One region of the Thioalkalivibrio sp. ALJ2 genome, then DNA from elsewhere that is predicted to be linked to it. Evidence: predicted binding sites of a transcription regulator. Region 1 holds the regulator's gene; the other holds the start of a gene.
What was found. The regulator FNR, encoded in region 1, switches genes on or off when oxygen is low (the NO sensors DNR and NnrR bind a similar motif). The targets are predictions, from matches to a motif close to TTGATNTANATCAA.
Positions count from the first base shown of each region.

Region 2: the regulator FNR is predicted to act here: its motif matches at 1,149-1,162, upstream of hemN (oxygen-independent coproporphyrinogen III oxidase).

Region 1 is NZ_KB899554.1:1,035,466-1,038,869, reverse strand. Features, by position in the region: gene F468_RS0104910 (cyclopropane-fatty-acyl-phospholipid synthase family protein) at 1-1,174, opposite strand, end outside; gene fnr (fumarate/nitrate reduction transcriptional regulator Fnr) at 1,405-2,136, shown strand; gene F468_RS0104900 (TIGR02444 family protein) at 2,129-2,614, shown strand; gene F468_RS0104895 (DUF2058 domain-containing protein) at 2,662-3,231, shown strand; gene F468_RS0104890 (DNA mismatch repair protein MutS) at 3,247-3,404, opposite strand, start outside.
Region 2 is NZ_KB899561.1:26,328-29,731, forward strand. Features, by position in the region: gene hpnE (hydroxysqualene dehydroxylase HpnE) at 1-188, opposite strand, end outside; gene hpnD (presqualene diphosphate synthase HpnD) at 202-1,059, opposite strand; gene hemN (oxygen-independent coproporphyrinogen III oxidase) at 1,241-2,629, shown strand; gene hpnC (squalene synthase HpnC) at 2,626-3,404, opposite strand, start outside.

The DNA.
Region 1 (3,404 bases):
CGTCGGCATACAGATAGTCGCGGGTGAGCGGCACGGCATCCTGCTGTTTGGCCACCTGGATGTGGAACACCACCTGGCGCCACCAGCGGAAGGTCGCCTCGCAACTGGCCAGATAGAACTCCCACATGCGGCAGAAGCGCTCGTCGAAGTGGCCCACTGCCTCGGCACGGATGTTCTGGAACCGCCGATACCACTCGGCGAGCGTCTCCGCATAGTGCAGCCGCCAGAACTCGATATCGGTGGTATGCAGCGGGGTCGGCTCCAACGCCTCCATCACCTCGGACAGTGCCGGGGTATAACCGCCAGGGAAGATGTACTTGCTCAGCCAGGGGTTGGTGGTCCCCGGAGGCCCCTGGCGGCCAATCGTGTGCAGGACGGCCACGCCATCGTCCTTGAGCAGGTCGTTCACCCGCTGGAAGAACGTGCCGTAATTGGGCACGCCGACATGCTCAAACATGCCGACACTGACGATCCGGTCGTACTGGTCGTCGTGTTCGCGGTAGTCCTGATAGAAAAAGCGCACGCGATCGTCCAGCCCGCGGCGCTTCGCCTCGGCCTGGGCCACTCGCAGCTGCTCCCGGGACAGGGTGATTCCGTCCACCTGGACATCGGCGTTCTCGGCCAGGTGAAAGGCCAGCCCACCCCAGCCGCAGCCGATATCCAGCACCCGCTGACCGGGCTCCAGCACCAGCTTCTTGCGCAGCATCGCGCACTTGGCCTGCTGGGCCTCCTCCAGGGTCATGTCCGGGCGCTCGAAATAGGCACAGCTGTAGAACATGCCTTCGTCGAGAAAACGGCGGAACAGCCACTCGTCCACGTCGTAATGATGGGAGATGTTCTGGTAGCTGCGCGCGATACGGTTGCCCTGCTCGAGGACCGCGCGAAACATGCACACCAGCGGGTGCACACGACGCTGGAATCTGGGCGCGAAGTTGCGCATGGCCACATCCAGAAACACCCGGATGCCCTCGGGACCCGGCGACCAGAGCCCGTCCATATAGGTTTCGCCCAGCTGAAACCCGGGATCTCGCGCGATGCGCTTGAGGGCCGCCCGATCATGGACCTGCAGCGTGATCTCGGGTGCCCCCTGCCCGAAACGGCGCTCGCTCCCGTCCGGCTCGCGCAGGATCAGCGTGCCGTGGTGCATGTATTCGTTCAGCATCCGTTCGATCATTGCGTCCCTTCCCATGCGAATCGCCTGCTATATTAAACAGAGTCTAGATATCGCACTCGCTCCGCCGCAAGCCTCTGAATTGGCTGATCCCTGCCACTCCAAAAGGTTCCACACTCACAATACCGGAATTCCTCATACGGGCAACCTCTATACGGGGGCCTCACACACCTTCCCTCACGGGGGCCTCACACACCTTCCCTCACCGATGGCAAAACCGCTAACCTGAGCACATGACACTGCGCCCGACCCAAGCCTGCGAACACTGCACCCTGCGCCAGCTCTGTCTGCCGATGGGGCTGCCACAAAACGAACTCTGGCAACTCGACGAGATCGTGCAGCAACGCCGTCCGATCGAAAAGGGGGCCTTGCTGTTCGGCATGGGCGAGCGCTTCGACACCCTGTTTGCCGTACGCACCGGGGCGTTGAAGACCGTTCTGATCGGCGACGACGGTACCGAGCAAATCACCGGCTTCGCCCTCGCAGGCGATCTGCTGGGGCTGGATGCGATCCACTCCAGAAAACATCCGGTCAGCGCGGTCGCCCTCGAATCCACCAGTGTCTGCGCAGTCCCGTACACCCATGTGGACGACCTCGCCGGCAGGCTTCCGACATTCCGCCAGCACATGATGAACGTGATGAGCCAGGGGCTGGCTCAGGACGAAAGCCTGCATGCCCTGCTCGGGCAGCGCACGGCGGAGCAGCGCCTGGCCACATTCCTCGTCACCCTGTCGGAGCGGCATCGTGCACGGGGCCTGTCCACCGAGCGCTTCTACCTCCCGATGTCGCGCGCCGACATCGCGAACCACCTGGGGCTGACTCAGGAGACCATCAGCCGCCTGTTCACACAGCTGCGCAACCAGGGGGTAATCAACCTGCACACCCGGGATCTCGAGATCCTCGAGCCGACGACCCTGCGCAGCACCGCCGGCGTGACCTTTACGCCCGCCGCCAGTAGTGCCTGAGGCCGCCCGGCCACACGACTTCGACTGCTTCTGGGATTTCGCCCTGCGGATATGGGCCTGCGCCCCCGCACGGAAACGCCTGCTGAACTGGCAGGACGCCCATGAGGTCGATGCCATCCTCGCCCTGTTCGCCCTGTGGTACCCACGGCGAGTACACACACACGACTGGCAGGCGCTGATGCAGGCCGCCGCGCGCTGGCGCGAGCAAACCACCTCGCGCGTGCGCGCCCTGCGCCGCCGTCTCAAGCCCAACAGCCCCGATGAGCGACAACGCCAAGCCCTGTACGACGCCGTGAAAGGGCTGGAGCTGGCTTGCGAGCGCACGGCTGCGATGCGACTGTGTCAGCGCACGCAGGCGCTGGGCAATCCCGCTGCGACCCCCGATCTTGCGCGGCGTTTACACCTGCTGTTTCCCACCCTTCCCATGACCGAGATCCTGGACGGATTACCCGAACTTACACACGTCGGCTGCACATAGCAGAGGTTCGGGCTATCCTCCCGACACATTTTCTACAGGCAAGCGGCATGTCGGACGATCTGCGCAATCAGCTCCTGAAGGCCGGGCTGGTGGACGAAAAACAGGTGCGCAAGGCCAAGAGCCAGAAGCACAAGGCCCAGAAGACACAACCGAAAAAGAAAAAGGGCAAGCCCGCCGACGCCGAGGCTAGCGCCGCTGCGGCTCGTCAAGCCGAGCAGGCCCAACGCTCGCGGGAGAAGAACCAGGAACGGCAGGAAAAGGCCGAACGCCGCGCGCGCCGGGCGCAGATTCGCGAGCTGGTGAACCAGCACCTGGCCCCGATCCCCACTGGCGACGCCGCGATCGACTATCACTTCCAGTTCGACGGGCAGGTCCGCCACCTGCCGGTGACCGAGGACACCCGCAAGCGCCTGGTCGACGGCCGCGCGGCGCTGGCCGGCCTGGAGCTGCACCCGAGCAAGGGGTTCCGCGTAATCCCGCGCGATATAGCGGACAAGATCCGCGAGCGGGATGCCGAATGGCCGCTGGTTATCCCGGCCGAGGAAAGCGGCGGTTCCGAGCCCGATCCCGACGACCCGTACAAGGACTACGTCGTCCCCGACGACCTCATGTGGTAACGCCTCGCTCGGGGCTCACGCCTTGCCGGCATCGCCCCCGGCCTGGGCGGTGGGGAGTTCGGCGAAATGCTCGCGCGCACGGGCAACCAGCTGGGCCGGCAGCCCGTTCTTCTCGGCAATCGTAAGACCAAAGGACACACCCGGCTCGCCAATCAGCAGCCGGTAGGTCGGGG
Region 2 (3,404 bases), on a different contig from region 1:
AGCACGTGCTGGCCGTTGTCCAGTTCGGCGCCATCGCGGTTCAGGCTGCGGGCGCGACCGCCGCCGGTGGCGGCGGCCTCGATCAGGTGGACCGCGATGCCGGCCCGGGCCAGGGTCAGCGCGGCGGTCAGACCGGCCCAGCCGGCGCCGAGCACGACGACCGGATGCGATGCGGGAACGGCAGCCATGGCGCGGGCGCGGTCAGCCCGCGCGGCGGTAGTCGCGCTTCAGTCGGCGCGCAGTGCGCCAGGCGATCCACAGCTTGCGGATCGGGGTCAGCCGCACGCGGTGCTCCAGCACGCGATAGCCATCGTCCTGGATCTCGTCGAGCAGGGTGCGATAGATCGCGGCCATGATCAGGCCCGGGCGCTGGGCGTAGCGGTCCTCGGCGGGCAGGTGCTCCTCCGCGCGCTGGTAGTAGCGTCGGGCCCGTTCGGCCTGCTCGGCGAACAGGGCGCGGTGGCGGTCGTCTGTAACGTTAAGCTGGAATTCCTCGGGCTTTACGCCGTGCTTTTTCAGCTCGTCCAGCGGGATGTAGACCCGGCCGCGCATCGCGTCTTCGTGGACGTCGCGCAGGATGTTGGTCAGCTGCAGGGCCATCCCCAGGTCATGCGCGTATTTCAGCGTGCGCCGGTCCGAGAAGCCGAAGATATGGGCGGACAGGATCCCGACTACGCTGGCCGCGCGGTAGCAGTACAGCGACAGTGTGGTGAAGTCGGGATAGCTGTCGTAGTCGAGATCCATCTGCATGCCGTCGATAATCTCGTCGAAATACTCGCGGCTGAGATCGAACGGCGCCAGATGCGGTTGCAGGGCCTGGGTGATCGGGTGGCGCGGCTGATGGTCGAACAGACGCTCGATCTCCTCGCGCCACCACTGGAGCTTGGTGCGCGCCACGCTCTCCTCGCTGACCTCGTCGACGATGTCGTCCACCTCGCGGCAGAACGCGTACAGCGCGGTGATCGCACGGCGCCGGTCGGGCTCCAGGAACCGGAATGCGTAGTAGAAGCTGGAGCCGCTCTTCGCGGCCTTCTCCTCGCAATATTCGTCGGGGGACATACGCGCTCGGGATCGGGGTTCCGTCTTGGGACGGCAAGGCTAGCACAGCGGGGCCGGGATGCGGATGGCGACGCTGATCGAAGCCACGTTTGACATACATCAACCGTACCCGGCTGGAGGCCGCGTAGGGTGGGGGTGTCAGGGTGGCGCAAGGGCCCGCCCTCCCGTTGCGGAGAGTCGTATGGAACAACGTCTGGTATTCGATCCCGAGGTGCTGCGCCGCTATGACGTGAGCGGACCTCGTTATACGTCCTACCCAACGGCTCCGCAGTTCCATGAGGGGTTTGACGCGCAGGCCTATGCGCGGGTGGCGCGGGAGACGAATGCCGAAGGTGCAGCGCGCCCGTTGTCGCTCTACGTCCACGTGCCCTTCTGCGACACGGTGTGTTTCTACTGTGCCTGCAACAAGGTGATTACCGGCAATTATCGGCGCGCGACGAGCTATCTCGACTCGCTGGAGCAGGAGATCGCCCTGCAGGGCGGGCTGTTCGATCGCGATCGGCCGGTACGCCAGCTGCACTTCGGGGGCGGGACGCCGACGTATCTGTCCGACGAGGACCTGACCCGGGTCATGAAGGCCCTGGGCCGGCATTTCACGCTGGAGACCGGTCCGGAGCGGGAATTCTCGATCGAGATTGATCCGCGTGCCGTGCGCCCCGGCACCCTGCCGCTCCTGGCGTCGCTGGGCTTCAACCGCATCAGTGTCGGGGTGCAGGATGTCGATCCGGCCGTGCAGAAGGCCGTCAACCGCATCCAGCCGTTCGAGGTCACCGAGCAGGCGGTACGCCAGGCGCGCGAGCAAGGCTTTACCTCCACCAACCTGGACCTGATCTACGGGCTGCCCCTGCAGACGGTCGACACGTTCTCCGCGACACTGGACCGCGTGCTGGAACTGCGCCCGGAACGGCTGGCCGTGTACAACTACGCGCACCTGCCGGAGCTGTTCAAGACGCAGCGCCAGATCCGCGACGGCGACCTCCCGCCGGCCACGGAGCGGCTCGCGATCCTTGAGATGACCATCCAGCGACTGACCGACGCGGGGTATGTGTACATCGGCATGGATCACTTTGCGCTGCCCGATGACGAACTCGCGATCGCCCAGCGCGCGGGCACACTGCAGCGAAACTTCCAGGGCTACTCGACGCGCGCGGAGTACGACCTCGTGGCACTGGGGCCGACCGCCATTGGCAAGGTCGGGGACAGCTACAGCCAGAATCTGCGCGAGGTCGATGCCTATCAGGAACGGCTGGCATCCGGCCGGCTGCCCGTGTTCCGCGGCCTGGAGCTGAGCGCGGATGACCGCCTGCGGCGCGCCGTGATCAGCGAGTTGATGTGTCACTCGAGGGTCGACTTCGGCGGCATCGAGGCCGCATTCGGCATCGACTTCCGGGAGACCTTTGGCGATGCCCTGGACCGTCTGGCCGAGATGGAGGCCGACGGCCTCGTCACCATCGGCAGCGACTGCCTGGAGGTCCAGCCACGCGGCCGGCTCCTGCTCCGCAACATCGCCATGGCCTTCGACGCCTACCTGAACCGCGAAGCGCAGCGCCGCTACTCCAAGGTCGTCTAGCTAGTGTTACGCCTGCGGCGGCGGGGGCGGAGGCTGTGGGCGAGGATGATCCAGGCGTCGCGGGCGCGCAGGCGCGGGCGGGCGAAGACGTCGTCCTGCTGGCGCAGGCGCCAGAGTACGCGGGCGCCGCCGTTGATGATTGCGCGGATCTCCAGGCCCATGCGTCCGCGCAGCATGCCGCCGAGCGGTGCCCCGGCGCGCAGCAGGCGATCGGCGCGTGCGTACTGGAACTGCATCAGGTTGCGTAACTGAAAGGTCGTCTGGCCGCCCGTGATCATCTCCTCGCTGACGCCGTACTGTGCCATCTCGTTCTGCGGCAGGTAGATCCGGTTGTTCTCGGTGATGTCCTGGTGCAGATCCTGATAAAAGTTGATCAGTTGCAGGGCCGAGCAGACCGCGTCGGAGTAGCCAATCATCTCCTCGGTCGGGTTGCCGTCGAGGTACAGCATCAGCCGCCCGACCGGGTTGGCGGAGCGGCGGCAGTACTCCATGACCTCGCCAAAGGTCGCGTAGCGCTTCTGTTCCAGGTCCTGGATGAAGGCGTCGACCAGATCGACGAACGGGGCGGCGGGCAGGCTGAAACGCTGCCGCGCATCGGCCAGCGCGATCCATTCCGGCTCGGATTCCGCGGCCGGGTCTTCGAGGATCTGCACGCGTTCCTGCATGGCGATCAGGTCGGCCCGCCGCTCGTCGACCGGGCGCTGGTCCTCGTCGGCGAGGTCGTCGGCATCGCGAGCGAAGCAGTAGATCGCGGCGACCGGCCCGCGCAGGCGCG